Regions from separate parts of the Lactobacillus sp. UMNPBX6 genome, predicted to be linked through region 2. Evidence: a T-box and tRNA genes for the amino acid it is inferred to sense, from the RefSeq annotation. Region 2 holds a T-box; the other holds one or more tRNA genes.

Region 1 (23,581 bases), on a different contig from region 2:
GCAATTATTAATAATTCTAATATTCGCGGCAGTATCAATACCTTTTTGAAAACAAATGCGGAATTAGATCTCAATAACTCTGAGGTCGATTATGTGTTATTGCACGGCCAAACTTGGATGAATATGCTTAATAGTACTCTTACCGCTAAGGATGATTCATGCCTTTATCTAAGTGATGATTGTTGGAGCAACATCGTTAATAGCAAATTTAACGGTGGGATTTATATCGATAAAAAGACGCATACTATTATCCAAAATTCAACTATTGATCGCATGATCGTAGTTGATGAGGCTAATGTGACAATGAATAATTCCATTGTGATGGAGCATGCTGATTTTCAAGATAAGAGCAGTTGTGAGGCTACGCGGGTAACCTTTATCGGAAATATGAATTATGAATATTTTTTAGCCTTAAGTGGACATGCTCAATTGAATGGCCATGATTTAATTCTTCATCCTAACCAGGCGGATTTGGCAGTGCAGGACGAAGCTAAATTAAAGACCAACGTCTTAGCTGCGCAAACTGATACATTGAATGTGGAATATAATAAGCGTCCAAACGTTTATATTTTAGGGATGCACTGGACCGCTAAGAAAAAATAATCAGGCAAAATTAACTTAGTGTATGAAATGCAATCTAGACCAATTTAGCATATAATAATAATTGGTATTAAACTTTGGGGGTGTAGTTATGGAAGAACCAATGTACATCAAGATCCACAACCAGATTAAACGCGATATTGAAAACCACGTTTATAAAGTAGGGGACCGAATTCCAGCAGAACGTCAGCTATCAGTGCGCTTTGGCGTTTCACGGATGACTTTGCGCCAAGCAATTAAAACATTGGAAGAAGAAGGAATTCTTGAACGCCGACTAGGTAGCGGGACTTATGTTGCCAGTCAAAAAGTGCAAGAAAAAATGTCTGGTATCATGTCGTTTACTGAAATTACCAAAGCTAATGGCCAAGTACCTTCAAGTAAATTAATTTCCTATCAAGTAGGGAATCCATCTTTATCTGAAAAGGAACGCTTAGCTCTTAAGCAGGATGAAAATGTATTGCGCATGGAAAGAATTCGTTATGCAGATGATATTCCGATTTGTTATGAAGTAGTTACGGTGCCATATTATTTGGTTAAAGACTTTTCTAAAGAAGATATTTCTAGCCATTTGTATGAAACCTTGGAAAAGCGTAGCGGTTTTGAAATTGGCAAAGTAACGGAACACATTTCTGCGGCTATTGCTAATGAACAAGATGCGCGTTTATTGAAGGCCAAGAAGGGCGAACCTTTAATCACTAGACGACAGGTAACTGAACTTTCAAGTGGTCAACCATTTGAATATACACGTGCTCGTTACGTGGCTGAACGATTTGAATTTACTTTTTCCAAGTAGAATTAAAAGGACAAAATAAAAACTCCAATTTCACTCAAAAACTTGAGTGAAACTGGAGCTTTTTTTATTTTAGATCTTCTTTGATTTTAGTGGTTGAAATCCCTGGTGTTCTTGGCAAGTAAACAACCTTACAATAAGGCCTTAAGAAGTCAAACTTGCCTTTCCAATCGCTGCCCATTACAAAAGTATCGACATTGTACTTTTTAATATCGTCGATTTTTTGGTCCCAATCTTTTTCAGGGATAACCTCATCAACGTAGCGAATAGCTTCCAAAATATATTTGCGTTCGGGATAAGTATTGTAAGCTTCCTTGTGCTTTTTGAATTCATTAAATTCATCAGTAGAAAGTCCTACAATTAAATAATCGCCTAATTCTTTAGCTCTTTTAAGCAGACGAACATGACCATAGTGAAGCAGGTCAAACGTGCCATAAGTAATTACCTTTTTCATTTTTTCTCCTTTTAACAAGACAATCTTATCATGTTTGAAGAAAAGATAAAACTTGAATATCATACGCGTACTTGCTTATTCCAATGGTAAAATAGATACTAGATGAAAAGACGCGTGAGGTGTGTGGAAATGGATAAAGTTAATATTTTAGGCGTTAATTTTGATAATAAAACTTTTAATCAATTTCAAAATGAATTTATTAGTCGACTGAATGATCACTTATCTACTTTTGTAGTAACTGCTAATCCTGAAATCGTAATGGCAGCTAACGAAAACCCAGAATTCATGAAAATTTTAAAAAATGATACAGATTATATCACTGCGGATGGTATAGGTATTGTTAAGGCGGCTAAGATGATTAAGCAGCCACTACCTGAAAGAGTGACGGGTTATGACTTGTTCACTTGGTTAATGAGTGTGGCTAACGACCGCGGCAGTCGCGTCTACCTGATTGGTGCTAAGCCGGCAGTAATTCATGCTGTGCAAGCTAAGGTAGCTAAAGAATACCCTAATATTAACTTAGTCGGCGCAGAAGATGGCTACTTTAAGGGAGACTTAGATTTAGTGGCTCGTAGAATTCAAAAAACACAACCAGATATGGTCTTCGCAGCGCTAGGTTTTCCTAAGCAAGAAAAACTGCTAGCTATTTTACGTAGAAATGAAACTCCAGCCTTAATGATGGGTGTAGGTGGCAGTTTTGACGTTTTCTCTGGCATGGTCAAAAGAGCACCGGAAATTTTTCAAAAGACGCATCTAGAATGGTTCTATCGTTTGATTACTAATCCATCTCGTTTTAAGCGAATGATGGTATTGCCTAAATTTGTTGTACGCTTTAAGCAATCGAAGAGAGGAAAATAATTAATTGATGAAGGTTTTGCATGTAAATGCCGGCCTTGAAAATGGTGGCGGTTTATCACATATTGTTAATTTATTAACTGAAGCCAAAAATGAAGGTAAAGATTTTGAATTATTGACTTTAGCTGAAGGTCCTGTAGCTCAGGCGGCTCGTGCAAAGGGGATTACTACCCATGTGCTTGGTGCTAATAGTCGTTATGATTTGGCTAGTTTACGTAAGTTAACCCAATTTATTAACAATGGACATTATGACATTGTGCATACGCATGGGGCTAGAGCCAACCTTTTTCTTTCTCTAATTTATAAAAAAATCAAAGCAACTTGGTGCATTACTGTGCATTCAGATCCCTACTTGGATTTTGAGGAGCGTGGCATTTTAGGAAAAATTTTCACCAAGCTTAATTTGCGTGCGCTAAGAAAAGCTGATTGTGTTTTTGCAGTCACTAATCGTTTTGCACAGCTGCTCATTAATAAAGTACAAGTGGATAAAAGTAAGGTACATGTAATTTATAATGGTATCTTTTTCCACAGCGATAGTGAGATTCCCGCTAAATATGAGCATACTTATTTCAATATTATTAATGTTGCCCGTACTGAAAAGGTTAAGGGTCAAGAATTGCTTTTAAAAGCTGTTAAAAAACTGGACGACCAACATATTCGTTTGCATATTGCAGGAGATGGTAGTCAGCTTGAGGCTTTAAAGGCTTTGACCAGACAATTAGACATGGCACCGCAAGTAACCTTTCACGGTTTTATGACTCATCATCAGCTTAGCGGCTTATATAAGCGAATTGATTTGGCAGTTCTTACTTCATATTCAGAGAGTTTTCCACTTGTGCTTTTAGAAGCCACAGATAATTTAATCCCAATTTTGTCCACAGATGTTGGGGATATTCACAAGATGATTCCTGGGCCAGAATACGGCTTTATTGCTAAAACCGGTGATATTGATTCGATTGCAAAGGCAATTGGCGAAGCGGTAGATAAGTCAAACAAAGAATTGCGTCAAATTGCCAATAATGAGAAACGTTATGCGGAAGAACACTTTTCTTTAAGAAATCAATTAGAGACAATTCAAAAAGTTTACGACACATTGTCAAAAAACGTCTAAGAAAATCAAGTTCAAAAATAGCAATGTGATAGTATTGGCTGTATAATAATGAAAAATGAAATTTTAATTACAGAAAGGGAAACAATGTTTTACCCAGAATTAGACAAAGACGATTCACTCGCTTTGCATACTGATTTATACGAAATTAATATGATGTATACCTACTTCAAGAAAGGGATTGCCGATCGCAATGCTGTTTTTGAAGCTTTTTATAGAACTGAGCCATTCGGCAACGGTTATGCTGTTTATGCTGGTTTGGAACACATTATTGATTATTTAAAGAATTTAAAGTTTAAAGAAAGCGACCTGCAATATCTGAAAGAGCAGGAAGGCTATGATGATGACTTTATTGATTACTTGCGCAATTTAAAGCTCAAGCTCACCATCCGTTCAATGAAGGAAGGGGAATTGGTATTTGCAAATGAACCAATTTTACAAGTTGAAGGTCCTCTTGCTCAATGTCAATTAGTTGAAACTGCTATTTTGAACATCATCAACTTCCAAACTTTGCTTGCTACCAAGGCTGCAAGAATTAGATTGGCAGTTAAAGATGATAGTTTGATGGAATTCGGTTCACGTCGTGCCCAAGAAACTGACGCAGCTATCTGGGGTGCACGTGCCGCTTACATCGGTGGTTTTGACTCAACCAGTAACGTTCGTGCCGGTAAATTATTCGGTATTCCAATCACCGGTACTCATGCTCACGCTTTAGTTGAAGCATTCGGCAGTGAATACGAAGCCTTCAAGGCATACGCTGAAACCCACAAGGATTGTGTCTTCTTGGTAGATACTTACGACACTGTTAGAAGTGGTGTGCCTAACGCAATCAAGGTTGCTAACGAAATGGGCGACAAGATCAACTTCTTAGGTGTTCGTATCGACTCCGGCGACATGGCCTACATTTCTAAGCAAGTTCGTAAGGAATTGGACGATGCCGGTTATCCTAATGCTAAGATTTTTGCCTCAAACGATTTGGACGAAAACACCATCACTAACTTGAAGATGCAAGGTGCCAAGATCGATGTTTGGGGTATCGGTACTAAGTTCATTACCGCTTATGACCAACCAGCCCTTGGTGCAGTTTACAAGTTAGTTGCCATGGAAGACGAAATGCACGCAATGCGTGACACCTTGAAGATTTCTTCTAACGCTATCAAGGTATCTACTCCAGGCAAGAAGCAAGTATGGCGAATCAGTGCCAATACTGCTAAGAAGAACGAGGGTGACTGGGTATCTCGTGATAATGAAGACCCACGCAAGTTTGATGCGCTCTTCATGTTCCACCCTCAATATACTTACATCAACAAGGTGGTTACTGATTACACTGCTATTCCGCTTTTACACGACATCTTTAAGGAAGGTAAGCTCGTTTACAATCAACCTAGCCTTGATGGAATTAAAAAGTTTGTTGCTGATAATTTGGATGGCTTATGGGATGAATACAAGCGTAGCTTGAACCCACAAGAATATCCAGTTGATTTATCACAAAACTTGTATGAGAGTAAGATGGATCTTATTCAAGATATTCGTCGTAAGATTAGAGAAAGAAGCATTGGTCGATGAGAGAGTTACAAAAAGAAATTATTGCCTATGAACATGTTTTACCTGAAATTGATCCTAAAAAAGAAATCAGACGTTCAATTGATTTTTTAAAGGATTATTTAAAGGCTAATCCATTTTTGAAGTCATATGTGTTGGGCATTTCTGGTGGTCAAGATTCTACTTTAACTGGTAAGCTTTGCCAAATGGCAGTTGAAGAAATGCGTGAAGAAACTGGTGATGATTCTTACCAATTTATCGCTGTACGTTTGCCATACGGCGTTCAAGCTGATGCTAGTGATGCTGCAGATGCTGTAGCTTTTCAAAAGCCTGATCAAGATTTAATTGTTAACATCAAGGAACCAGTAGATGCTATGGTGAAAGTAGTTGAAGCTAGTGGCCAAAAGATTACTGACTTTAACAAGGGTAATATCAAGGCTCGTCAAAGAATGGTTGTGCAATATGCCATTGCTGGTGCTAACAAGGGTGCCGTAGTTGGTACTGATCATGCTGCTGAAAACTTTAGTGGTTTTTACACCAAATTTGGTGATGGTGCCGCTGACTTAACTCCACTGTTCCGCTTAGACAAGCGCCAAGGCAAGATGCTTTTGAAGGAATTAGGTTGCCCTGCTCATCTTTATGAAAAGGCTCCTACAGCTGACCTTGAAGAAGAAAAGCCAGATTTGCCAGATGAAGTTGCTTTGGGTGTAACTTACAAGGAAATCGATGACTACCTTGAAGGCAAGGAAGTTAGCGATAAAGCAGCTGATCAAATCGAAAAATTATGGAAGAAGAGTGAACACAAGCGTCATTTGCCAGTTACTGTTTTTGATGATTTTTACAAGAAATAATCATTCACTAAAACTTGTTAAAGATTCAAAACCTTCTTATAATGAACTTGATCATAAGGGAGTAACGGCAATTTGCTTGCGGTAAATCCAACAGCCGAAGTAATCACTTCTGGATTTACCTTAATTTGTGAGACTTATGTGCTACAAGCATGTAAGTCTCTTTTTTATTATGAGAAAGGATGAAATAAAATGGCTCGAAAATATTACACAGAGACAATTCCCGATGTCGTTGAGAATTTGAATACCGCCATCGACACTGGCTTGTCTAGTGAAGAAGCCAAAAAGAGATTAACAAAGTATGGTCCGAATTCTCTTGCTTCTAAAAAGAAGAAGAGCATGTTCATGCGCTTTGTTGATCAATTTAAAGATTTTATGATCATTGTTTTGATCATTGCTGCAATTCTTAGTGGGGTAGTTGCCCATGAATGGACAGACGCCGCAATTATCATGATCGTGGTTATTCTGAACGCTGTTTTAGGGGTAATTCAAGAGGCACGTTCTGAAGCTGCGATCGACGCATTAAAGCAGATGGCAACGCCGAGTGCGCATGTGCGGCGAGATAATGCTATTGTACAAATTCCAAGTACAGAACTTGTACCAGGCGATATTGTCTTGCTTGAAGCTGGAGATGTTGTTCCAGCTGATCTGCGGTTAATTAGCGCACATAGCTTAAAAATTGAAGAAGCTGCTTTAACCGGTGAATCGGTTCCTGTTGATAAAAGCGATGAAACTCTTCAAGGTGATGACATTGCCTTGGCTGATCGAATTAACATGGCTTATTCTAGTACCAATGTTACTTATGGTCGCGGTGAAGGGATTGTCGTTGGAACAGGGATGAATACCGAAGTTGGTAAGATCGCCACGATGCTTAACAATGCCGATGAAACCGACACTCCTTTGAAGGAAAACTTGAACCATTTAGGCAAGATCTTGACGATCATGATTTTGGCTATTTGTGTGATTGTGTTTGTTGTCGGGATGTTCACCAAGCAAGGCACGGAGCCAATGAATGCTTTGCTGATTGATATGTTCTTAGTTGCTGTTTCACTTGCCGTAGCTGCTATTCCAGAAGGACTTCCAGCAATTGTTACGATTATTTTGGCTTTAGGTACGCAAACAATGGCCAAACACAAGGCTATCGTCAGAAAATTGCCAGCTGTTGAAACTTTAGGTGCTACTGACATTATTTGTTCAGATAAGACTGGTACTTTGACGCAAAACCGGATGACCGTCGAAAAGATTTTTTATCGCGGCAGTTTGCATGATGATAATGATGAAATCGAGGAGGACAATCCGGCCTTATTATCAATGGTCTTGGCCAATGACACCAAGATTGAAAATGGTGGGGACTTGCTAGGTGATCCTACCGAAACGGCTTTGATTCAATATGCTTTTGATCAAAACATTAATGTTCATGACTTGCTTGAAGAACACAAGAGAGTGCAAGAAGTACCATTTGATTCAGAACGTAAGTTAATGAGTACCGTTAATAAGTATGGCGATAAGTTCTTTGTTGCCGTTAAGGGTGCTCCTGATGAATTACTTAAGCGCGTAACTTCGGTCAAAATTAATGGTGAAATTTCACCAATTACTGCAGAGCAAAAACAAGATATTTTACAAACTAACCAAGATATGGCTAAAAAAGCCTTGCGTGTCTTGGGCCTAGCTTACAAGATAATTGATCAGACTTACGATGATCCAAGTACTGATAACGTGGAACAGGATTTAATTTTTGTAGGACTTGTTGGCATGATTGATCCAGAACGGCCTGAAGCGAAAGCTGCCGTAGCCGAAGCTCACAGTGCTGGTATTAGAACCGTTATGATTACTGGTGACCACCAAGTAACGGCTCAAGCGATTGCGGAAAGATTGGGGATCTTAGAGCCAGGACATGACGAACGTGTTTTGACTGGTGCACAGCTTGATCAATTAAGCGATGATTACTTTACTAAGCATGTTGGTGACTATAACGTTTATGCTCGTGTGTCGCCAGAGCACAAAGTAAGAATTGTGAAGGCATGGCAGGCAAATGATAAGATCGTTGCCATGACTGGTGACGGTGTTAACGACGCTCCAAGTTTAAAGCAAGCTGATATCGGGATCAGTATGGGAATTACCGGTACTGAAGTGTCTAAAGGTGCTGCCGATATGGTCTTAGCCGATGATAACTTTGCGACAATTGTTGAAGCAGGTAAGCAAGGACGCAAAGTCTTTAGCAATATTCAAAAGGCGATTCTTTACTTAATGAGTTGTAACGTCGGTGAAGTGTTAACCGTCTTTATGATGACGATGCTGGGCTGGGATATCTTAGCTCCAGTGCAGCTTCTTTGGATTAACTTGGTAACTGATACCTTGCCAGCCATCGCCTTAGGTGTGGAGCCAGTTGAAGATGGCATCATGAAGCGTAAACCTCGTGGTAAAAAGTCCAACTTCTTTAGCGGCGGTGTAGCTAGCTCAATTATTTATCAAGGTATTTTGGAAGGAATCCTAGTATTAGGTGCTTACCAATTTGGTCTGCATGTTGGTCCACATATTGATAATCCTGCTTTGCAGCACGGGGATGCTTTAACCATGGCTTTCTTGACCTTAGGCTTGATCCAATTGTTCCATGCAATTAATTCAAAGTACTTACACCAATCTATTTTTAGAAGACATACTTTTTCTAACAAATGGTTCAATGGTGCGATCATTATCTCTGCTTTAGTGATGTCAGCTGTTGAATTGCCATTTATGACTAGATTCTTTGATGTCACTGAACTTAATGGTGCACAATGGGCAGTTGTTTTAATTGCCGGGCTGTGCATGATTTTGATTGTCGAAATTGTTAAATTCTTTGAAAGAAGAGCCGGAAAAAGATAAAGTTTGCCAAAATAAACGAAAAAAGCTTGAGTAAACTCAGGCTTTTTTTGTATGCTTAAATCAGATTATTTTGAGGAAGTTATCAGATGAAAAGTTTTTTATTCCGCCTATATTTAGCATTGATGAAATTTAGAGCGCATTTTACGACGATGGAAAATAATAATATCGTTATCTTAAATGGCTCAGGTCGGTCAGGTTCAAATGGCTATGCCTTTTATAAATGGCTATTGCTTAATCATCCCGAATATAACGTCAGCTTGATTGAACCATGGCCATCATCTCACTTGAAATGGGAAGCTTGGCAAAAGATCGGTGCGGCGCGTTACGTCATTACAACGCACCAACCATTTAAAGTACGCAAGCATCAAATTAACGTTCAGCTTTGGCACGGTGTTCCACTTAAGCGGATGGGGATCATGGCAAACAATACGCGCTATCGTGATAATAAGCGTAATGAAAAATTGTGGCATAAGAATGCAGATATCGTCGCTTCAAGTTCAGATTTGTATGAGACGCTCATGAGCGCCTGTATGGCGATCGAAACTGAAAAGTACCATAAGTTAGGCTTTCCTCGTCTAGATCTACTAGATAAGCCTGTTATTAGCAAAAAGCAATTATTAAAAGATTTGTTTAACACTACTGATTCAGAAGCACAGATCGGGATTTACATGCCTACGTTTAGGTATGAGTTAGAAGATAAGACGATTATGGATAAAATCAAAGAAGGTAACTTTTTTGCATTTGAAGACTTCGATGGGAAAAAATTAAACGCCGAATTAGCTAAGCGACATCAATACTTAATTGTGAAATTGCATCCCTACGAAATGCGCTTATTCGCTAACTTCAAGAGTAATTATTCCAACATTGCCTTTTTAAACAATGATTACTTATTTGACCACAATTATGATTTGTATGAACTCTTGGGCGATACCGATTTCTTGATGACCGATTTTTCATCGATTTATTTCGATTATCTGCATCTTAATAAACCGATTGTCTTTGTCACTAACTTCTTACAGCAATATAAAAAGACGCGTGGACTTCTGCTTAGTCCGTATGATGAAATTACACCGGGTATTTGCGTTAATTCAGAAGCGGAATTAATCAATAATTTGGATCATCTTGATAATCAACAAATTGTCAATCGGCGTCTTTACTGGCTGCATTTAACCAGTGAGGCTAAGGGTGATTCATACTGTCAAAATGTCTTTGAATATATGACTCAAGAATATCGAGGTTAAGGTATTGCGTAAAACATTTTTAAATATCTTATATAATGCGGTTTATCAGATCTTTATCGTTTTAGTACCGCTGATTACAGTACCCTATCTTTCAAGGGTATTAGGGCCAAAAACTTATGGAATCTACAGTAGTGTTAATAACACAGTCCAATTTTTGATGATCTTTTGTATTTTGTCAGTTTCTTATGTGGGGATGCGGACGATTTCAAAAACACGGACGTATGGTACACCTGAAGATTTAACTAAAGCATTTTGGGGATTATGGTATTTCCAGGGGATTGCTGGGATTATTACTATTGCTTTTACTGTTTTTATTACTACAGTATTCCATATTCAATATTGGTTTTATCTATTATTAATGGTGCCATATTTGATTTCTGCACAAGTGGATATCTCATGGTTCTTCCAAGGGTTAGCCGACTTCGGCCGAGTTGTTTTGAAAAATACTTGTGTAAAACTAGTCAGCGTTGTATTGATCTTATTATGGGTAAAATCACCAGCAGACTTGTGGAAGTATTTGTTAATCATGTCGGTTTCGACTATGCTTGGGTCCTTTGTCTTTTGGTTTGACATTCACCGTTATGTAGGCAAGCCAGTCGCTCATTTTTATAAGTTCAAAAAGACGGCAATTGCGATTGGTACGCTAATGATTCCGCAGATTGCGACCCAAATTTATACATCGTTAGATAAACCAATTTTGGGGTTTTTTTCAAGTTCAACCCAGGTTTCTTTTTATGATAATTCGCAAAGAATCTCAAACATGATCTTAGGCGTAATCACTAGTATTTCGCTTGTTATCATGCCGAAGATGGCCAGTGAAGGAAAAGAAGCACAAAAGGTAGTGATGAAGAAGTCCCTAGAAGCCACGGTAATGTTGGGGACATTATTTGCAGTAATCATTATGGCTAATACTAAACAATTCGTGCCATTCTTTTTCGGAAATCAATATATTCCAATGACACCGTTGATGTTTTGGTTTACCTTAACCATTATCATGATTCCAACCGGTGGGGTTTTTGCTAATCAGTTTGCTCTGGCTAATAGTCGGGACCGTGATTATGCTTTTCCGGTCGTAATTGGAGCGATTTTAGAAATTGTTTTAAGTTACGTGCTAGACCGTCCATATGGTGCGATGGGAGCAATGATCGCCATTTTAATTACTGAATTTGTTGTGTTGATACTTAGACTGTGGGTAGTACGCGATGGCTATCAATTTACATATGTCTTTCATGATGTGCCTAAATATATTGCAATTGCTTTGATTACCTTAGCTGCAGGGATGCTGATGCCTAACTTTATTTCATCTGCATTTTTCAATATGGCAGTTAAATCAATTATCATGCTCGTAATTTATTTGGGCTTGATGTTCCTGTTTAAGTTGGACTTTAACGAAGATATTGTTAAACTGCTCAAGAATTTCTTTAAACGAGGTTAAAAATGATACCAAAAATAATTCATTATGTTTGGGTAGGTCATAATCCTAAGTCAAAAATAATTAAAGAATGTATTGCGACCTGGAAGAAAAATCTGCCTGCTTATCAATTCATTGAATGGAATGAAGATAATTTTGACATGCATGAAAATAAATATATTGAGCAGGCCTATCAGGCTAAAAAATGGGCCTTTGTTTCTGACTATATTCGTGCACGGGCAATTTATGAGCAGGGTGGTATTTATTTGGATACCGATGTGCGCGTAATTGATGATCTAACTCCTTTGTTAAAAGATCAGGCTTTTATTGGCTTTGAGAACAAAGATTATCTCTCAGCCGCAATTTTTGGTGCAGAGAAAAAGCATCCCTTCATGCAAGATATTTTAGATTATTATCAAGATCGCAGTTTTGAATTCGATTCTCATAATCAAATGGCAGGAGTCAACAGCATTTCGGTTACTGACATCTTGATAGATAAATATGGTCTAAAAATTGGTAATAAAGAACAAATGCTTAAAGAGGGCATTCATGTTTATCCAGACGGCGTATTGTGCAATCCTTCCAAAGATTCCAAGTCTATCCATCTTTTTACAGGGACTTGGATGAACGGCAAGCATTCTTTTAAGCATAAGATCGTAACGGATTTAAAACGTCATATCAATACTCCAAAACAGGCTGGGCGATATGCTAAATGGATTCGGTAGAATTACAAAATTTAATAGAGCAAATTTCTCTGCAATGTTTTAATAGACCATTTTTGCATCAGGTAAAAATCAATCGCCGAATGACGACAACAGGTGGACGTTACCACCTTGATGATCATCATATTGAAATTAATGCGCATTTTTTAGCGCCACAATATCATGAATATTTGGTAGGCATTATTAAGCATGAATTGTGTCACTATCACTTGCATTTATTGCATCGTGGTTATCATCATCGCGATCGTGATTTTAAAATTTTGCTCCAAAAAGTAGGTGGCAGTCGCTATGCACCCGATATAGGCTTGCGTCGGCGTAAAAAATTTAATTATATTTATGTCTGTGAAAATTGCGGCTTGCATTATCCGCGTATGCGCCGAATTAATACTAGAAGGTATAGATGCGGTAAATGCAAGAGGCAGCTGCGTTTAGAGCAAAATTTTAAAGTTTCTAATAAATAAATTCAAATTATTTTCAATTTTCCCTTGCACATCTCTTAGATTTAGTCTATTATAGTTGATGTGCCGCGGGCGTGGCGGAATGGCAGACGCGCAAGACTAAGGATCTTGTGATCGCTTTAGATCGTGGAAGTTCGAGTCTTCTCGCCCGCACCAATTAAGAAGTCGCAGTGAGCGACTTCTTTTTTTTACACAAAAATAGGTTATACTTTACTTAATGAATTAAAGGAAATAAGTATTATGGCAAAAAAGCGTAAGTCAAGGATACCTAAAAGCGTAAAGACCGTTGTACGTGTGTTTATCATTTTGTTTATTTTGTTAGTGGCATATGTAGGTTTTCATTACTACAGAAGATATGCAATTCAATCTGAACAAATTAGACAAGCACAACTGCAGCGTGAACAAGAAGCCGCAAAATTATTACGGCAAAAGAAAGCATTTATTAAAAAGATTGGGCCGATTGCCCGTGAAGTAGATAAATCATACGATTTATTACCAAGTATTACTGTTGCCCAAGCTTGTCTTGAAAGTAATTACGGGCAAAGCGATTTATCACAAAAATATAATAATTTATTTGGAGTGAAGGGAACTAATCCTAATACTTCTGCGGTGATGACAACTAAGGAATATGTTAAGGGCAAGTGGATCACTGTTAAGGCACGCTTTCAAATTTATGATTCATATGAGGCATCGATTAGAGCGCATGCGCGTCTATTCCAAAATGGAACGACTTGGAATCATCAACAATATAAGCATGTCTTAGCTTCTAAAGACTATAAGACTCAGGCGAAGGCTTTGGTTACTGATGGCTACGCTACCGATCCTGATTATGCGGATAAATTGATTAATTTGATTGAACAATTTGATTTGGAAAAATATGATAAGTAAAAGTAAAGCAGCAAAATGAATGCTGCTTTTTTTGGTATAATATTCGAGTTGCATTAGTAAATTTATTTTTGTGAAGGGGACAATAATGAGCGAAAAATCTATCTTAGCCGGTTTGAATCCGCAACAGAAAAAAGCGGTTGAAACTACAGAAGGACCACTGTTGGTCGTTGCTGGGGCAGGTTCTGGTAAAACTTCTGTTTTAACTAGACGAATAGCCTACTTAGTTGAAGAAAATCAAGTTGCACCATGGAATATTTTAGCCATTACCTTCACCAATAAGGCGGCTAATGAAATGCGTGAGCGTGAACAAAAATTGCTAGGGCCAGCCGCTCAAAATATTTGGATGTCGACTTTCCACGCCCTTTGTGTTCGAATTTTGCGTAGAGACGCTGATAAGATTGGCTATAGTCATAACTTTTCTATTGCGGATTCTGCAGAACAATTGACTTTGGTAAAACATATTGAAAAGGATTTGAACATTAATCCTAAGATGTACGATCCACGTGGAATTTTGTCTGCTATTTCTAATGGAAAGAACGACTTGCTTGATCCTAAGGCTTTTGCTGCAAGTGCTAGTTCACCTTTTGATAAAATGGCAGCTAAGGTATATGAAGAATATCAAAGAAGACTGCGCCGTGATCAAATTATGGACTTTGACGATTTGATTATGCAGACTTTGGTTTTATTTAAAAAAGATCCAGATACTCTTCATTATTATCAAAATAAGTTCCGTTACATTTTGGTAGATGAATATCAGGATACTAACCAAGCTCAGTATGAACTCTGTCATGCATTAGCTGCACAATATAAAAATATTTGTGTAGTTGGGGATGCTGATCAGTCAATCTATGGCTGGCGTGGTGCTAACATGGAAAACATCATGAATTTTGAGCAAGATTACAAAACTGATGGAGTTAGAACTGTTAAGCTAGAACAGAATTACCGTTCAACTGGTCATATCTTATCAGCCGCAAACTCAGTGATTAAAAATAATCAGAACCGTAAGGCAAAGAATTTATGGACTGATCAAGGCGAGGGTGCCAAGGTTACTTATTATCAAGCCCAAAGTGGTGATGATGAAGCCCACTACATTATTTCAAAAATTAAGGAAGAAGTAGAAGCTAAAAAACGCACCTATAAAGATTTTGCCATTCTTTATCGAACTAACGCCCAATCTCGTACAGTCGAAGAAGCTTTTGTTAAATCTAATATTCCTTATCAAATCGTGGGAGGTCACAAATTCTACGACCGTAAAGAAATTAAAGATATTATGGCTTACTTGAAGTTGGTTGCAAATCCTGCGGATACAATGAGTATGAATCGTATTATCAATGTACCTAAGCGTGGTATTGGTGCAGCGACTGTGGATAAGTTGTTGGCATTTGCGGATGAAAATCACTATAATGCCTTGGATGCCATGGATCATGTGGCAGAAAGTCCAATTAATACCAGAGCTGCTAAAAAGTTAAGCGATTTTGGCACAAAATTGAGGGATGCAATATCTTATGCACAAACGCATGGCGTAACTGGTTTAACTGAAAAGATCTTGTCTGACTTTGAATATACTGATGCTTTAAGAGCAGAAAATACTATTGAAGCTGAAACTAGATTAGAGAACTTGGATGAATTCTTATCAGTTACTAAGCGTTTTGATGATCATTATGAGCCCGATGAAGATGAATCAAATCCGTTGAGTGACTTCTTAGCAGAAGTTTCATTATTGAGCGATCAGGATGATTTAGATGAAGATGATAATCAAGTTGCTTTAATGACTTTGCATGCTGCTAAAGGTCTAGAATTCCCAGTTGTTTTCTTGGTCGGCATGGAAGATGGGTTGTTCCCATTGCAGCGAGCAATGATGGATGATAATGAACTTGAAGAAGAGCGCCGTTTAGCTTATGTAGGAATTACTAGAGCTAAGAAGGAACTTTATTTGACTAATGCATATTCACGGATGATGTACGGTCGTATGCAAAATAATCCACCTTCAAGATTTTTGGATGAAATTGATCCTAAAGATTTGCAAAAAGAAGAAAGCAATCAACTTCAAAGTAGCTTTATTAAATCTAATTTTCAATCACAACCTGCACCATTTACGCGTAAAGCTGAACGAGCTCGTGCCCAAGTTTATACTGCTAAAAAGGCTTCTGGTGCTGTAGGTGCCGAAAAGAAAGGCTGGAGTGTTGGCGATCAAGTTGAACATAAAGCTTGGGGCCGCGGTGTTGTAACCAAAGTCAATGGCACAGGGGAAGATATGGAATTAGATATTGCCTTCCCAGATAAAGGAATTAAGCGTCTTCTAGCAGCTTTTGCGCCTATTAAGAAGGTATAATAAAGATAAAAATAAAAGGATTTTTAATCAGGAGGTAAAAATGGCTAAGATTACTCTTGATGAAGCTAAAAAAGAAGCAGCTTCTCTTAGAACCCAGCTAGATGAATGGGCCGATGCGTATTACTCTAAAGATGCGCCTGAAGTTGAAGACAATGTTTATGATCAAAATTACAACCGTTTGCTTGAATTAGAAAAAGCTTTCCCTGAAATTGTTACGCCTGATTCAATCACTCAGCGTGTAGGTGGAGAAATCGATAGTGATTTTACAAAGGTTAACCATCCAATTCCTATGCTTTCAATGGGGGATGTTTTTTCTAAGGAAGAACTTAAGGAATTTGACCAACGAATGCAAAAGCTGGTTGGTCACCCCGTGGAATATAATGTCGAATTAAAGATCGATGGCTTATCTTTATCACTTGAATATCAAGACGGTAAATTGGTTCGTGCATCGACTCGAGGCAATGGTTATGTTGGTGAAGATGTAACGGCTAATGCACGTTATATTGCGGATATTCCTCAAGTTTTACCAGAACCTTTAACTACTGAGGTTCGCGGCGAATGTTATATGGGAAAAGAAGCTTTTGCCAAGTTAAACCAAGAGCGTGAAGAAGAAGGCTTGATCGTTTTTGCAAATCCACGTAATGCGGCTGCTGGCTCACTTCGTCAGCTTGATCCTAAGGTTACTAAGAAACGTCAACTAAGTACTTTTATTTATACATGGGTTAATCCACCGCGCGAGATTACCAGTCAGCACCAAGCGATTGAACGCATGCATGAATTAGGTTTTCATACTAATGAAACAGGTCGCAAATTAGCTAACCTTGATGAAGTGTTTAATTTTATCGACGAATACACGGCTAAGCGTAATAGTCTAACATATGGTATTGATGGAATTGTTCTAAAAGTTGATGATTTAAGTCTTGAACAGCAATTAGGAAATACCGTGAAGGTGCCACGCTGGGAGATTGCTTATAAGTTCCCACCAGAAGAGCAAGAAACGATCGTGCGTGATATTGTTTGGACAGTTGGCCGAACTGGTGTTGTAACGCCAACGGCAGTCATGGATCCTGTCCAACTGGCAGGGACAACCGTTGCAAGAGCTTCACTGCACAATCCAGATTATTTGAATGAAAAAGGCGTTCGGATTGGTGATACCGTTAAGCTTCATAAAGCCGGCGATATTATCCCTGAGATTTCTGAAGTGGTTTTATCAAAGAGACCAGCAGATTCTGTGCCTTATGAAATTCCTACTACTTGTCCGTCCTGCGGGCAAAAATTAGTCCACTTAGAAGATGAAGTAGCCTTGCGTTGCATTAATCCATCTTGTCCAGCTCAAGTGGAAGAAGGCATTACTCACTTTGCTTCTCGTCCTGCCATGAATATTGCAGGTTTAGGTCCTAAAATTGTTAAGCAATTGATTGCTAAGGACTTAGTGCATAATGTAGCTGATCTTTATCATTTAACAAATGAAGATCTTGCCCAACTTGATCACTTTAAAGAAAAATCCATCAATAATTTGTTAACGGCAATTAATAATTCCAAAAATAATTCTGTTGAATTATTGATTACTGGTTTAGGAATTGACCATGTTGGGGCTAAGGCAGCCCGCTTAATTGCGCAAAAGTTTAAAAATCTAGCAAAGATTATGTCACTAGGGGTGCAAGATATTGCTTCAATCGATACAATAGGCATGACGATTGCAGAATCAATGACAACATATTTTGCTCAACCTGAAGCACAAAAATTAATTGAAGAATTAAGAGAAAGCGGACTTAATATGGACTACTTAGGTGCAGATGAACCAGAAGCAGCACCAGATAATCCATTTAAAGATAAAACCGTTGTTTTAACAGGTAAATTAGAGCATTATACAAGAAGTGAATTTACCAAGAAATTGCAGGCTTTAGGTGCTAAGGTCACAGGATCTGTATCGCGTAAAACTGATTACGTAATTTATGGAAAAGATGCTGGATCTAAGTATAATAAAGCTGAGCAACTGGGAGTACCACTTCTGACTGAAGAAGAGGCAATCGCACAAATTGAATAAAGGACAATTATTGTGAAAAAATATTTGCAGATTATAGCTTTAGCTGGGGCTATGCTCACTCTGAGTGGTTGTGGTAAATTAAAAGATTCAAGTTTAGCAAATAATGCCACTACTACTTCAACAGCTAAAAAGAAAAGTTATCAAACAACCAATACAGGTAAAAATGGCTACACCGTTTTAATGAAAAATGGTCGCTATGTAATTAGTCCAATTGCTGGTTTAACCGCAACTGATAATGATAATTCAGTTGATACGCGTGAATTAGAGCGTGGCTTAATCCAGATTTCTAAAAATCAATTTTCACCTAACCAATATGTGTTCCAAGAAGGACAATACTTAGATACTTCAACAGTAACAGATTGGCTGATTAGAAAGTCTAAGAGCAATCCAAAGGGCTTGAATCCAGCTGATAATGGTAAAAATGGTCCTGATACTCGTAATCCAATTTATTTGGAAGAAATTGTAGAGCAAGACTATTTAACTGGTTCAGGTTCAAAGTATCAACTTGGTGGAATGAGCTTAGGTTTAGCAATGAATTCTGTTGACTATTACCAAAAAAAGCGTGATGGTGCAGAATTTAAGACTGAAATTTCAAGAGCTGAACAAAAGGCTCAAGGTGAAAAAATTGCTAATGAAATTGTAGCTCGTTTGCGTAAGAAGAAGGCTTTGAAGAATATTCCAATTACCATTGGATTGTTCTCAAAGACAGAAAAAGATTCATTAGTTGGCGGAACTTACTTTGCTTACGGGACAGCGGCCGCTAATAGTAGTAAAATAACTAAATGGAAATCCGTGTCGGAAAAAATGCAAGTTTTACCGACAACTGGTAATGAAAAAGCAATTAATAGTGATGATGCATCTCACTTTAATGATTTTAAGGCAGCTATTCAAAATTACTTCCCTAATATTAGTGGAGTAACAGCAACTTTGCGTTATGATAATGGCAAGCTTGCTCAAGAAAATATTTCAATTACCACACAATTTTATGGTTATGAGCAAATTCAGAGTTTTACTCGTTTAGTTTTGTCATCGGCAAAGAAATATCTGTCTAATAATGTTCCAATTGAAATTAAAATTGGATCGGTTGATGATGTGCAAGCATTAATTGCTAAGGAAACCGGCGACAGTGATTATCAAGTCCATGTATATGGCGGCGAATAGGAGGTATTTGCGTGGAAATCACAAAAGATACCATTAAACACGTTGCGACTCTTTCGCGACTTGCGTTTAATGAAGAGGAATTAGATAAATTTACAGATCAAATGGGATCAATTATCAACATGGCAGATCAACTTAGTGAAGTTGATACTGAAGGCGTTGAAGAAACTGTTCAAGTTGTTGATCGTGATACTGTATTTAGAGAAGATAAACCTGAACACTGGCAAGGACAAAACAGAGAAACATTAATGGCTAATGTTCCTGAAAAGGCTAACGGCTACATTAAGGTTCCTGTAATTATTAATAAGGATGAGGACGAGTAATGAATTACTTAAACGAAAATATTGATTCATTAAATAAAAAGCTTGCCAGCGGTGACTTGTCAGCAGATAAGTTGGCTCAAGATACTGTGGCAAACATTAAAGACACAGATAAGAAGTTAAATGCTTGGATTACTGTAGTAGATGATGCAAAGCCTGCAGAAAACCTTGATTTTTCAAAGAGTAAATTAGCAGGTATTCCAATTGCCATTAAGGACAACATTATTACTAATGGTATTAAGACTACTGCAGCAAGTCATATGTTGTACAATTACATGCCAATGTATGATGCAACAGTTGTTTCTAAGCTTAAGAAGGCTGGAGCAACCTTTGTTGGTAAGACCAACATGGATGAATTTGCTATGGGTTCTTCAACTGAACACTCATACTATGGTGCAACCCATAACCCATGGAACTTAGATAAGGTTCCTGGTGGTTCATCCGGTGGTTCTGCAGCAGCAGTTGCTGGTGGTCAAGTTGTAGCAGCTCTTGGTTCAGATACTGGTGGTTCAATTCGTCAACCAGCTGCATTCAATGGTATTTTTGGTATTAAGCCAACTTATGGCCGTGTATCTCGTTGGGGTCTTATCGCATTTGGTTCTTCACTTGATCAAATTGGTGTAATGACTAAGCGCGTTAAGGATTCAGCAGAAGTACTTAATGTAATTGCAGGTGGCGATGAACACGATTCAACTGTTTCAACTCGTGAAGTTCCTGACTTTACCAAGTTTATTGGCCAAGATGTTAAGGGTCTTCGCGTAGCCGTTCCTAAGGAATACATGGAAGCAGTTAGTGGTGAAATGCGTGAAGTTATCCAAAAGCAAATTGATGCTTTAAAGGATGCCGGTGCAATCATCAATGAAGTATCATTGCCACATACTAAGTACGTTGTGCCAGACTACTACATCATCGCTTCAAGTGAAGCTTCATCAAACCTTCAAAGATACGATGGTATTCGTTACGGTTATCGTGCAGAAGACACTAAGAACTTGCTTGATGTTTACGTTAAATCACGTTCTGAAGGTTTTGGTGCAGAAGTTAAGCGTCGTATCATGCTTGGTTCATTTGCACTTTCAGCTGGTTCATACGATAGATTCTTTAGACAAGCTGCTAAAGTTAGAACATTAATCTGCAACGACTTCGATAAGATCTTTGCTGAAAATGATGTGATCGTTGGTCCAACAACTACTGAACCTGCATTTGATATTGGCAGTGAAATTTCTGACCCAATTAAGATGTACAACAACGATATTTTGACTATTTCTGCCAACTTAGCAGGTATTCCTGCAGCTAGTGTTCCAGCTGGTTTAGTTGATGGTATGCCTGTCGGCTTACAAGTTATGGCTAAGCGTTTTGATGAAGGTAATGTCTTCAAGACTGCTGACTTTATTGAACGCACAAATAAGTTTTATGAAAAAACACCAACTGGAATGGAGGATTAATTGAATGAATTTTAAATCGACTATCGGACTTGAAGTCCACTTCGAATTAAAGACAAAGAGTAAGATTTTCTCTCCTTCACCAGTAACTTACGGTGCTGAACAAAACACGGAGACGAATGTTATTGACTGGGCTATGCCTGGTACCTTGCCAATGGTTAACAAGAACGTATACCGTTTAGGTATTATGGTTGCCATTGCAACTCATGCTCACATTTTGCCAACTACTCACTTTGACCGTAAGAACTACTTCTATCCTGATAACCCAAAGGCTTACCAGATTACTCAATTCTTCCAACCACTTGCTCGTGATGGTTACATTGAAGTAGAAGTTCGTGGTAAGAAGAAGAGAATCGGTATTCATGAAATGCACATCGAAGAAGATGCCGGTAAGAACACTCACGGAACTAACGGCTTCTCATACGTTGACTTAAACCGTCAAGGTGTTCCACTTCTTGAAGTTGTTTCTGAACCTGATATGGAAGACCCAGAAGAAGCTTACGCTTACCTTGAAAAGTTACGTAAAATTGTTCAATTTACTGGTGCTTCTGACGTTAAGATGGAAGAAGGTTCAATGCGTGTTGATACCAACATTTCTATTCGTCCAGCTGGACAAAAGGAACTTGGTACCAAGGTCGAAATGAAGAACTTGAACTCATTTGATCACGTTCGTCGTTCACTTGCATACGAAGAAAAGCGTCAAGAACAAGTTCTTCTTGCTGGTGGTCACATCCAACTTTCAACCCGTCGTTTCGATGAAGCAACTGGTAAGACTGTTTTGGAACGTGTTAAGGAAGGCGCATCAGATTACCGTTACTTCCCAGAACCAGATATTGCTCCTGATCACATTAGCCAAGAATGGATCGATCAAATTGCTAAGGAACTTCCAAAGAGCCCATTTGATCGTTACGATGACTATGTTAACAAGTTTGGTTTGAAGCCATACGATGCAAATGTTTTGCTTCAAACTAAGGAAAGCTCAGACTTCTTTGACGCAGCAGTCGAAGCTGGTGCCGATCCAACTCTTGCTGCTAACTGGATGAACACTCAAGTAAATGGTTACTTGAACGATCACCGTGTAAGTTTGAATGACATTAAGCTTACTCCAGAACACTTAGCAGAAATGATCAAGTTGATCAAAGATGGTACTATTTCATCTAAGATCGCTAAGAAGGTCTTTGCTGAAACTATTGCTAACGGTACTGATCCTAAGAAGTACGTTGAAGACAACGGTATGGTTCAATTGTCGGATACTTCAGTCTTAGCTCCAATGGTTAAGAAGGTTGTTGACGATAACCCACAATCAGTTGAAGACTTTAAGAATGGTAAGGACCGTGCAATCGGCTTCTTAGTTGGTCAAATCATGAAGCAAACTCGTGGTAAGGCTAACCCTAAGATGGTTAACAAGTTGCTTAACCAAGAATTGCAAAGTCGCTAATTTTTAGAACGTTAAGGTAGTAATTATGACTAGTAAAGCAAGATTAATTTATAATCCTGTATCCGGTCACGAGCAGATGCCCAAAAACGTGGCCGATATTTTAGATGTGTTAGAGCAAGCTGGCTATGAAGCTAGTGCGTTTAGAACTACACCTGAACAAAATAGTGCTCGCAATGAAGCTACGCGTGCTGCAAAGGAAGGTTTTGACCTGATCGTTGCAGCCGGTGGTGACGGGACAATCAATGAAGTAGTTAACGGAATTGCATTTTTAGAGCATAGACCTAAGATGGCAATTATTCCTGCTGGTACTACTAATGATTATGCACGTGCATTAGCCATTCCACGTGATAATATTCCAGATGCAGCGAAAGTTATTCTGAAAAATAAAACACGGAAAATGGATATCGGTAAAGCAGTTTTTGGCAATCAAACTCAATATTTTGTAAATATTGCTGCCAGCGGTTCTTTAACAGAATTAACGTATGGTGTGCCATCTGAAGTTAAATCAGCTTTAGGGTATGCTGCATACTTAATCAAGGGTGCAGAAATGTTGCCTCGCTTGACAGAGAACGAAATGCGCTTGACTTACGATGATGGCGTATATGAAGGCAAGCTCTCCATGTTCTTACTTGGAATGACCAATTCAATTGGTGGCTTTGAACAAGTTATGCCAGATGCACAACTTAGTGATGGCTTATTCCAATTAATTGTGGTTAAGCCCTCTGACCCTGTCAGCATGATGAAGCTGATGGCTTTAGCCTTGAATGGTAAGCACGTTGATGATCCTAATATTATTTATACCAAGACGCGTAGCTTAAAGGCCGAGCTGATCGGTAAGAGTGCAGGACAAGATTTGCCAGTTAACCTTGATGGTGAAATTGGTGGTTATTGCCCAGTAGAATTTGATAATTTACAACAACGCATTGAATTTTACGTTGGTAAATAAAAGTTAAAATTATAAAAATAAATGGAGCTTAGCTAATTGCGCTAAGCTCCATTTTTAGGTGAAAAATGTTTAAACTGCATAAAGTGTTCGATAGTCGACATTATCGAAGGCTATCATCAGTT
Region 2 (8,199 bases):
CTCATCGCTTAATGAGACGTGTTGCCTCATTGAGAAAGGATCATACTCTAGAATGGCTTCGTCCAGATGCTAAGGCACAAGTTACAGTTGAATACGATGAGAACAAGAATCCACTTCGTGTTGATACTGTAGTTATTTCTACTCAAACTGATGCAGAAGTATCTAATGACGAAATTCGTCGAGCAATGATCGATTTAGTAATTAAAGAAGTTATTCCAGCTCGCTACTTGGATGAAAAGACCAAGTTCTTGATTAACCCATCTGGACGCTTCGTTATTGGTGGACCAAAGGGTGACTCTGGTTTAACTGGACGTAAGATCATCGTTGATACTTATGGTGGTTATGCTCGTCATGGTGGTGGTGCCTTCTCAGGTAAAGACCCAACAAAGGTTGACCGTAGTGCTAGTTATGCAGCTCGCTATATTGCTAAAAATATCGTGGCAGCTGGTCTTGCATATCGCTGTGAAGTACAATTAGCCTACGCAATCGGTGTGGCTCACCCAGTATCAATTATGATTGATACAGCTGGTACCGGTAAGGTGGATGATGATCTTTTGACTGAAGCAGTTCGTCATGTCTTTGATCTTCGTCCAGCAGGTATCATCAAGATGCTTGATTTGCGTCGTCCTATTTATGAACAAACTGCCGCATATGGTCACTTCGGCAGAACAGATGTCGATTTACCGTGGGAAAAGACCGATAAAACTCAAGATTTACTTGATTACATCAAAAACAATAAATAATAAAAAGAGGGAGTAAAAATGAAAAAAACAAACGTGTCACTAGTCACGCTTGCGATTTTTATGACTACTTTTATGTCTGGTGTTGAAGGAACGATTGTTTCTACTGCGATGCCAACCATAGTTTCTGATCTGAATGGATTGGAAATTATGAATTGGGTTGTATCAATCTTTCTTTTGATGACGGCTGTGTCAACTCCTTTATATGGAAAACTGGCAGATAGCATTGGGCGAAAGCCAGTTTTTTTATTTGGGATTGCACTCTTTGTCATTGGATCGTCATTGTGTGGCTTAGCTCAGAATATGATTGAATTAATTGTATTTAGAGCAATTCAAGGATTAGGTTCAGGAGCAGTTCAACCGGTGGCTATTACGCTGATTGCGGATTTATATACTTTGCAAAAACGGGCAAAACTGTTAGGACTCAATTCTGGCTTTTGGGGAGTAGCCTCAGTAATTGCACCACTATTAGGTGGTTTTATTGTTCAACATCTGTCTTGGCACTGGGTCTTTTATATTAATGTTCCGATCGGAATTATCGCCTTTTTGCTGGTTATTTTCTATTTAAAAGAACCAAAGCACAATGCCAAATCAAAGTTGGACTTGCAAGGTACAACTTGGTTGGTAATTTTACTGCTAGCTTTGATGTTCTTCTTACAGGATCTTGGCGAAAATACCAATATTGCAATAATGGCTATTTTAGCTCTTTTAATTGTGGTATCGGTAATTGCCTTCTTTAAGGCAGAAAAGCGCGCTAAGGACCCAATAATGCCGTTATCAATGCTGAAAAATAGAGAGTTCCTGGCAATCAATCTAATTACTCTACTTATCTGTGGGGTAGTTATTGGCTTTGAATTCTATATTCCAACTTGGATGCAGGGAATTAACGGAACTAACGCCTCGCTTGCTGGTTTTGCCGTTACACCAAGTTCTTTAATGTGGATTGTAGGTTCGTTTATTCTAGGCTGGATGCTTGGCCGCTGGGGTATTAAGCGGACTTATGATTATATGTTAGGCGTATTGGTGATCACAGATTTGGTATTGCTTTTAGTACCAATTTACACACCATTCTGGGTATTCTGTATTGTCGCAGCCTTTAACGGTACCGCATTTGGGGTTATTACAACGGCATCTCAGGTTCATTCTCAAGTGCTAGTATCTAAGTCTGACATTGGGGTAGCAACTTCATTTAATACTTTGATGAAATATTTGGGTCAAACTATGATGATTTCAATCTACGGTATTGCCTTTAATACGGCGGTAGCTCATGGTTTAGCTAAGCACCCTGGATTGACTCAAGGGATGATGAATAAAATCGTTTCTGCGGAAAATGCCAAGACGCTAGCAGCCAATACGATTCCACAGTTGCGTCAAGTTCTTTTGGGTGGATTAAAAGCCGTATATTTTGTTTCATTAATCGTGATAATTGTTTCCATCGTTTTGAACCGAACATATCGTGATCAAAAAATTAATACCAAATAAAAAATCCAGATGCATCTTTAATGCGTCTGGATTTTTGTTTTAAAAGCTGCGTTTCAACAATTGTTGCGGCATTTTCTTAAGTAATGTTGTTGCACTATTATTTGGAAAAATAGCTAAACAGTCAACCGCTTTTTGGGCATAATCTTGAGCGAGTTTCCTACTTTTCTCAATAACGGAACTATTAACGAGAATTTCTTGAATTAGTTGCATATCTGAAACGGACATTTCGCGTTTTTTATTTAAAATAGGCAACAGCTTTTGTCTTAACTCGGGCTGATCAAGTGCAAGCAAAAGTGGCAAGGAATAAACACCGGTAGCTAAATCTTCTAAAGTAGGCTTATTGAGTTTGTCGCTGCCTGTGTAGTCTAATAAATCATCTACAATTTGAAATGCGATTCCTAGATTTTCTCCAAAATTGGCTAAAGCTTCACTTTCTTCGGCATTCCCACCCGCAAAATGTGCACCTTCTTCAGCTGCTAAACGGAAGAGGGCGGCGGTTTTACCTTTGATATCGTTTAGATAATCCGTAAAGGTCTGCTCTAAGTTAAAGCGTTCAGCCATTTGACCGAGTTCTCCATTTAAAATATGGCTCATAGTTTGCGCGTTGCGCACCAGATACTCGTGTTCTGCAGTTGTATCCAGCATTAAATCAAAAAAGTTGGTGAATAATAAATCACCAGCGTACACAGCGACATCTTTGCCAAACTCTGCTTGAATGCTGATATTGCCTCTACGCAGATCAGAATCATCGATGATATCATCATGAATCAAAGTTGCCATATGCAAAATTTCGATAGATGAAGCTAAATTAATAGTTTGTTGATTAACTTTTCCGACTACATGTGCTGCTAATAATAAAAGGCTGGGGCGCAGATATTTGCCACCGTTGTCGGCCATTGTTAATAAAGCAGTCTGTAAACTCTGATGAGGAGTTTGAATGGTGTGCTGAATCAAAGCATCGACTTCAGCTAATTCATCAGCAATAAGTGGATATTTTTTCCAAGGCTTAAAATTTTTCATAAATTGTTTCCTTAAACTAATAAAATTATTATCGTTTAATTGATTTGTTCAAATAGTTACATTACTTATTATTACGCAGATTGTGAATCTAACCAACAAAAAAACTAGTGAAAATTAAATTCACTAGTCTTTTTGTTTATTTTCGCGATTTTTCTAACATTTTTGGTTCAATGTAAAAGTGGTATAAGAATGAATAACCAAGTAAAACAAAGGTAATTCCTTCAATCCAACCTCCAAAGACATCAGATGGATAATGCACATGGACGAATATTCTTGTGTAGCCGATCAAGATCGGGAACAACGCCCAAATGATAATTAATAGAGTTTTCCAGAATTTGCTTTTAATTAATAAAATTGTCAAGATAATTAAAACTCCAAATAATGCGGCACTACCAACTGAGTGACCTGATGGAAAACTGTAGCCATCGGCATAAACTAAATGGTGAACGGTTGGACGTTGGCGCTCAACTGCGTGTTTGATAATCCAGTTATAACCGTTGGCACAGATCATGACGCCTGCTGTGAACCAAGCATAAGCATATTGTTTAAACGTAATTAAAAGAATAAATAAGATAATTGTTTCTATCGTAATCGTGCTGGTATTGCCTAAATTGGTAAAGGTTTTTGCAAAAGCGACATTTGTCGGATTATTATTGCAGACAATGCTGATGACTGCATTGTCGAAACTGTGGATAAACGGTGAACCAGATGAAACAAGCATCGCCCACGCTGCGTAGATGACCACAAAGATTATCCCTGGAACCAGAGTATCTCTTGGTGGATTTTTTGTATTAATCAAAAAAAGTCTCCCCTTGTAATTTTTAGCATTTGTGGTAAATTATAATCATTATCTATAAGAAAATAAAGGTCAGGAAGTAGTAACAAGGATATTTTTTCAGAGAGAGACTGGTTGCTGTGAAGTCTTAGAATGGAATTGTGAACTTGTCCTGGTATTGAAACCTATCGTTGCCATCCGCGTTAAGGAGCGATTAAGGGTCACATTTTTGATGTGGAACTTAGGTGGTACCGCGATTATTTCGTCCTATGATTGATAGAATCATAGGACTTTTTTGTTAGAGAGGAAAAATATGTATAATCACAAAGTTGTCGAAAAGAAATGGCAAGATTATTGGGCAAAGCATGATACCTTCAAGACAGGTACAGATCCCAAGAAGAAAAATTATTATGCATTGGACATGTTCCCATTCCCATCTGGTAAGGGACTTCACGTAGGTCATCCAGAAGGATATACTGCAACCGATATTGTCTCACGTATGAAGCGTGCACAAGGCTATAATGTGCTTCACCCAATGGGTTGGGATGCATTTGGTCTTCCAACAGAACAATATGCTTTAAAGACTGGTGAAGATCCAGCAGTTGTTACTAAAAACAATATTGCCAACTTTAAGCGTCAACTTAACAAGTTAGGCTTTTCATACGACTGGGATCGTGAAATTACTACTAGTGATCCTAACTACTACAAGTGGACTCAATGGGTCTTTGAACAAATGTATAAGAAGGGCCTTGCTTATGAAGCTGAAGTTCCAGTTAACTGGTCACCAGACCTTGGTACTGTTGTAGCTAACGAAGAAGTTATTGATGGTAAAACTGAACGTGGTGGTTACCCAGTATACCGTCGTAATATGCGTCAATGGATGCTTAAAATGACCGCTTATGCAGATCGTCTTTTGGAAGACCTTGACGATTTGGATTGGCCAGAACCAGTTAAGGAAATGCAACGTAACTGGATTGGTCGTTCAGTTGGTGCACAAGTAACTTTCAAGATTAAAGACAGTGACAAGACTTTTGATATCTTTACTACCCGTCCTGATACCTTGTTTGGTTGTTCATACACTGTTCTTGCTCCAGAAAACAAGTTGGTGCAAGAAATTACCACTGACGGTCATAGAGACGAAGTTAATGCTTACATCAAGAAGATTGAATCTAAGTCAGACCTTGAAAGAACTGATTTAAACAAGGATAAGACCGGTGTATTTACTGGTGCTTACGCAATTAACCCAGTTAACGGCAAAGAAGTTCCAATTTGGATTTCTGACTACGTTTTAGCAAGTTACGGTACTGGTGCCGTAATGGCAGTTCCAGCTCACGATGATCGTGACTATGATTTTGCTAAAAAGTTTGATTTGCCAATTAATCAAGTACTTGAAGGTGGCAACTTATCTAAGGCTGCCTTCACTGAAGATGGTCCACACATTAACTCAGAATTCTTGAATGGTTTGGACATCAAGGATGCCAAGAAGAAGATGGTTGACTGGCTTGAAGAACACAACTGCGGTGAAAAGAAAGTTAACTACAAGCTTCGTGACTGGGACTTCAGTCGTCAACGTTACTGGGGTGAACCAATTCCAGTTATCCACTGGGAAGACGGTACTACTTCACTTGTTCCAGAGGATCAACTTCCACTTCGTTTACCACATGCAACTGATATCAAGCCATCCGGTACTCCAGAAAGTCCATTAGCTAACTTAACTGACTGGGTAAACGTAGTTGATGAAAATGGTCGAAAAGGTAAGCGCGAAACCAACACTATGCCTAACTGGGCTGGTTCAAGTTGGTACTACTTACGTTATGTTGATCCACACAATGATAAAGAATTAGCTGATTACGACTTATTGAAGCAATGGCTTCCAGTTGACCTTTACATCGGTGGTGCAGAACATGCAGTTCGTCACCTTCTTTACGCTAGATTCTGGCACAAGGTTCTTTACGACTTGGGTGTTGTTCCAACCAAGGAACCATTCCAACGTTTGTACAACCAAGGCTTAATCTTGAAGAACCACGAAAAGATGTCTAAGTCAAAGGGTAACGTAGTTAACCCAGATGAAGTGATCGATGAATACGGTGCAGATTCACTTAGAATGTACGAAATGTTCATGGGACCACTTGATGCTTCAATTGACTGGGATGACAATGGTCCAGCATCAACTAAGAAGTTCTTAGATCGTGTATGGCGTTTGTTTGTTAACGACCTTGACCTTAAGGCAATTCCACAAGAAAGAATTGTGGATAAAAACGATGGTGAACTCGACAAGGTTTATGCAGAAACTGTTAATAAGGTTACTGAAGACTTTGACGCTCTTCACTTCAACACCGCTATTTCTCAAATGATGGTCTTCATCAATGCTGCGCAAAAGGCTAAGAGTATTCCACGTGAATACGCAGAAGGATTTGTTAAGCTTTTGGCTCCAGTTGCTCCACACATGATGGAAGAAATCTGGCAAGTATTTGGTCATGATGAATCAATTACTTATGCTAAGTGGCCAACTTATGATCCAGCTAAGTTAGTTGAATCAACTGTGGAAATTATGGTTCAAGTTAACGGTAAGCTTCGTGGTAAGTTCCAAGCAGCTAAGGATGCAGATCGTGATGCTGTTCAAAAAGAAGCTATGGCTTTACCACACGTACAAAAATTCTTGGAAGGTAAGGACGTTAAGAAGGTTATCGTTGTACCTAACAAGATTGTTAATATCGTTGCTAAATAAGTTAAGTTTTTCCTAAAAGCTTTATGAAGTTGAGCTTTATGAAGCAAATTGAGTGACAATTAATTAGTTAATGCTTTTTATTAGGAAAAATTGATGGAAGAAGAAAATAATTTAGATAGCAAAGATACACAAAGCACGTTTTTAAAGGGCTCTGCCTGGATGACCTTTGGGTCGATTGCTTCTAGAATCTTAGGTGCGTTGTATATTATTCCTTGGTATGCCTGGATGGGGGACTATGGGAATATTGCCAATGCCTTAACTGCGCGAAGTTATAATATTTATACGATATTTATTCTAATTTCGACGGCCGGAATTCCGGGAGCGATTGCCAAACAGGTGGCTAAGTATAATGCCTTAAATGAATATGGAATTGGGCGAAAATTATTCCATAAAGGGTTAATTTTAATGGCCTTCTTGGGAGTAATTTCTGCTGCGATCATGTATTTTGCCTCACCGCTACTGGCATCTAACGGTAGTCAAAGCGATCCAAGACAAATTGCAGTTATGCGTAGTTTGTCTTATGCGATTTTGATTATTCCGATCTTGAGTATCATGCGTGGGTACTTCCAAGGGTATGCGGACATGATGCCAAGTGCGATGTCACAGTTTGTGGAGCAATTTGCTCGAGTAGTTTGGATGCTTTTAACGGCATTTGTGATCATGCAAGTGCAGCACGGCTCTTATGTTCATGCCGTTATCCAGTCAAACTTGGCTGCCGCAATTGGTGCCGCATTTGGGATTGGCCTGTTAGTTTGGTTATTGTTTTCACGGCGAAAACAATTAGATAATTTGGTTGCTAATTCGAATAATAGGTTAAAAGTTTCCACAACCGAACTATTTGCGGAAATTATTGAACAGGCAATTCCATTTATTATTATCGATTCAGGAATAACTTTATTCTCATTAGTAGACCAATATACATTCCACCCAATGATTGCAGGGCTGGTTCATGCAAGTTCAGATACAATTGAAGATTGGTATGCATTATTTGGTCTTAATGCCAATAAGTTGATCATGATTATCGTGTCTTTGGCAAGTGCAATGGCAGTGACAGCGATTCCGCTTTTGTCAGCTGCACATACTAGAGGCGATTTTAAGAGCATCTCTAAGCAAATTGCTAATACGATGGACTTGTTCTTGTTCGTGATGATTCCTGCTGCATTCGGAATGGCCGCTATTAGTAAACCGATTTATACGGTTTTCTATGGCCCAGATCCATTAGGTAGCAACGTTTTATACTTGTCATCATTTACTGCAATCAGTTTAGGACTTTTTACAGTATTGATGGCGGTTTTGCAAGGTTTGTCAGAAAATGGATTGGCAATAAAATATTTAGTTTTAGGTTTAATCCTGAAGGGCATTTTGCAATATCCGATGATCTTTTTGTTCAAGATTTATGGACCGTTAGTTGCAACCAACTTAGGCTTATTGGTGATTGTTCTGTTGTCATTGAA

The links. The T-box of region 2 lies ahead of leuS (leucine--tRNA ligase). A T-box ahead of a tRNA ligase gene usually reads a tRNA of that ligase, here a tRNA-Leu.
Region 1: it has a tRNA-Leu gene. The T-box ahead of leuS (leucine--tRNA ligase) is inferred to sense a tRNA for this amino acid. The anticodon was not compared.

What each region holds. Positions count from the first base shown of each region.
Region 1 is NZ_PCZD01000020.1:693-24,273, reverse strand. Features, by position in the region: gene CP357_RS04800 (hypothetical protein) at 1-603, shown strand, start outside; gene CP357_RS04795 (GntR family transcriptional regulator) at 692-1,393, shown strand; gene tagD (glycerol-3-phosphate cytidylyltransferase) at 1,458-1,844, opposite strand; gene CP357_RS04785 (WecB/TagA/CpsF family glycosyltransferase) at 1,974-2,702, shown strand; gene CP357_RS04780 (glycosyltransferase family 4 protein) at 2,710-3,810, shown strand; gene CP357_RS04775 (nicotinate phosphoribosyltransferase) at 3,895-5,373, shown strand; gene nadE (ammonia-dependent NAD(+) synthetase) at 5,370-6,200, shown strand; gene CP357_RS04765 (calcium-translocating P-type ATPase, PMCA-type) at 6,390-9,059, shown strand; gene CP357_RS04760 (CDP-glycerol glycerophosphotransferase family protein) at 9,146-10,300, shown strand; gene CP357_RS04755 (oligosaccharide flippase family protein) at 10,305-11,735, shown strand; gene CP357_RS04750 (glycosyltransferase family 32 protein) at 11,738-12,436, shown strand; gene CP357_RS04745 (SprT family protein) at 12,424-12,894, shown strand; tRNA gene CP357_RS04740 (tRNA-Leu) at 12,960-13,047, shown strand; gene CP357_RS04735 (glycoside hydrolase family 73 protein) at 13,132-13,779, shown strand; gene pcrA (DNA helicase PcrA) at 13,865-16,111, shown strand; gene ligA (NAD-dependent DNA ligase LigA) at 16,152-18,158, shown strand; gene CP357_RS04720 (CamS family sex pheromone protein) at 18,171-19,319, shown strand; gene gatC (Asp-tRNA(Asn)/Glu-tRNA(Gln) amidotransferase subunit GatC) at 19,331-19,639, shown strand; gene gatA (Asp-tRNA(Asn)/Glu-tRNA(Gln) amidotransferase subunit GatA) at 19,639-21,078, shown strand; gene gatB (Asp-tRNA(Asn)/Glu-tRNA(Gln) amidotransferase subunit GatB) at 21,083-22,513, shown strand; gene CP357_RS04700 (diacylglycerol kinase family lipid kinase) at 22,539-23,459, shown strand; partial or broken gene CP357_RS04695 (TMEM175 family protein) at 23,525-23,581, shown strand, end outside.
Region 2 is NZ_PCZD01000055.1:2,121-10,319, forward strand. Features, by position in the region: gene metK (methionine adenosyltransferase) at 1-743, shown strand, start outside; gene CP357_RS08280 (MDR family MFS transporter) at 762-2,222, shown strand; gene CP357_RS08285 (polyprenyl synthetase family protein) at 2,262-3,242, opposite strand; gene CP357_RS08290 (phosphatase PAP2 family protein) at 3,379-4,041, opposite strand; T-box leader at 4,098-4,290, shown strand; gene leuS (leucine--tRNA ligase) at 4,331-6,745, shown strand; gene CP357_RS08300 (polysaccharide biosynthesis protein) at 6,839-8,199, shown strand, end outside.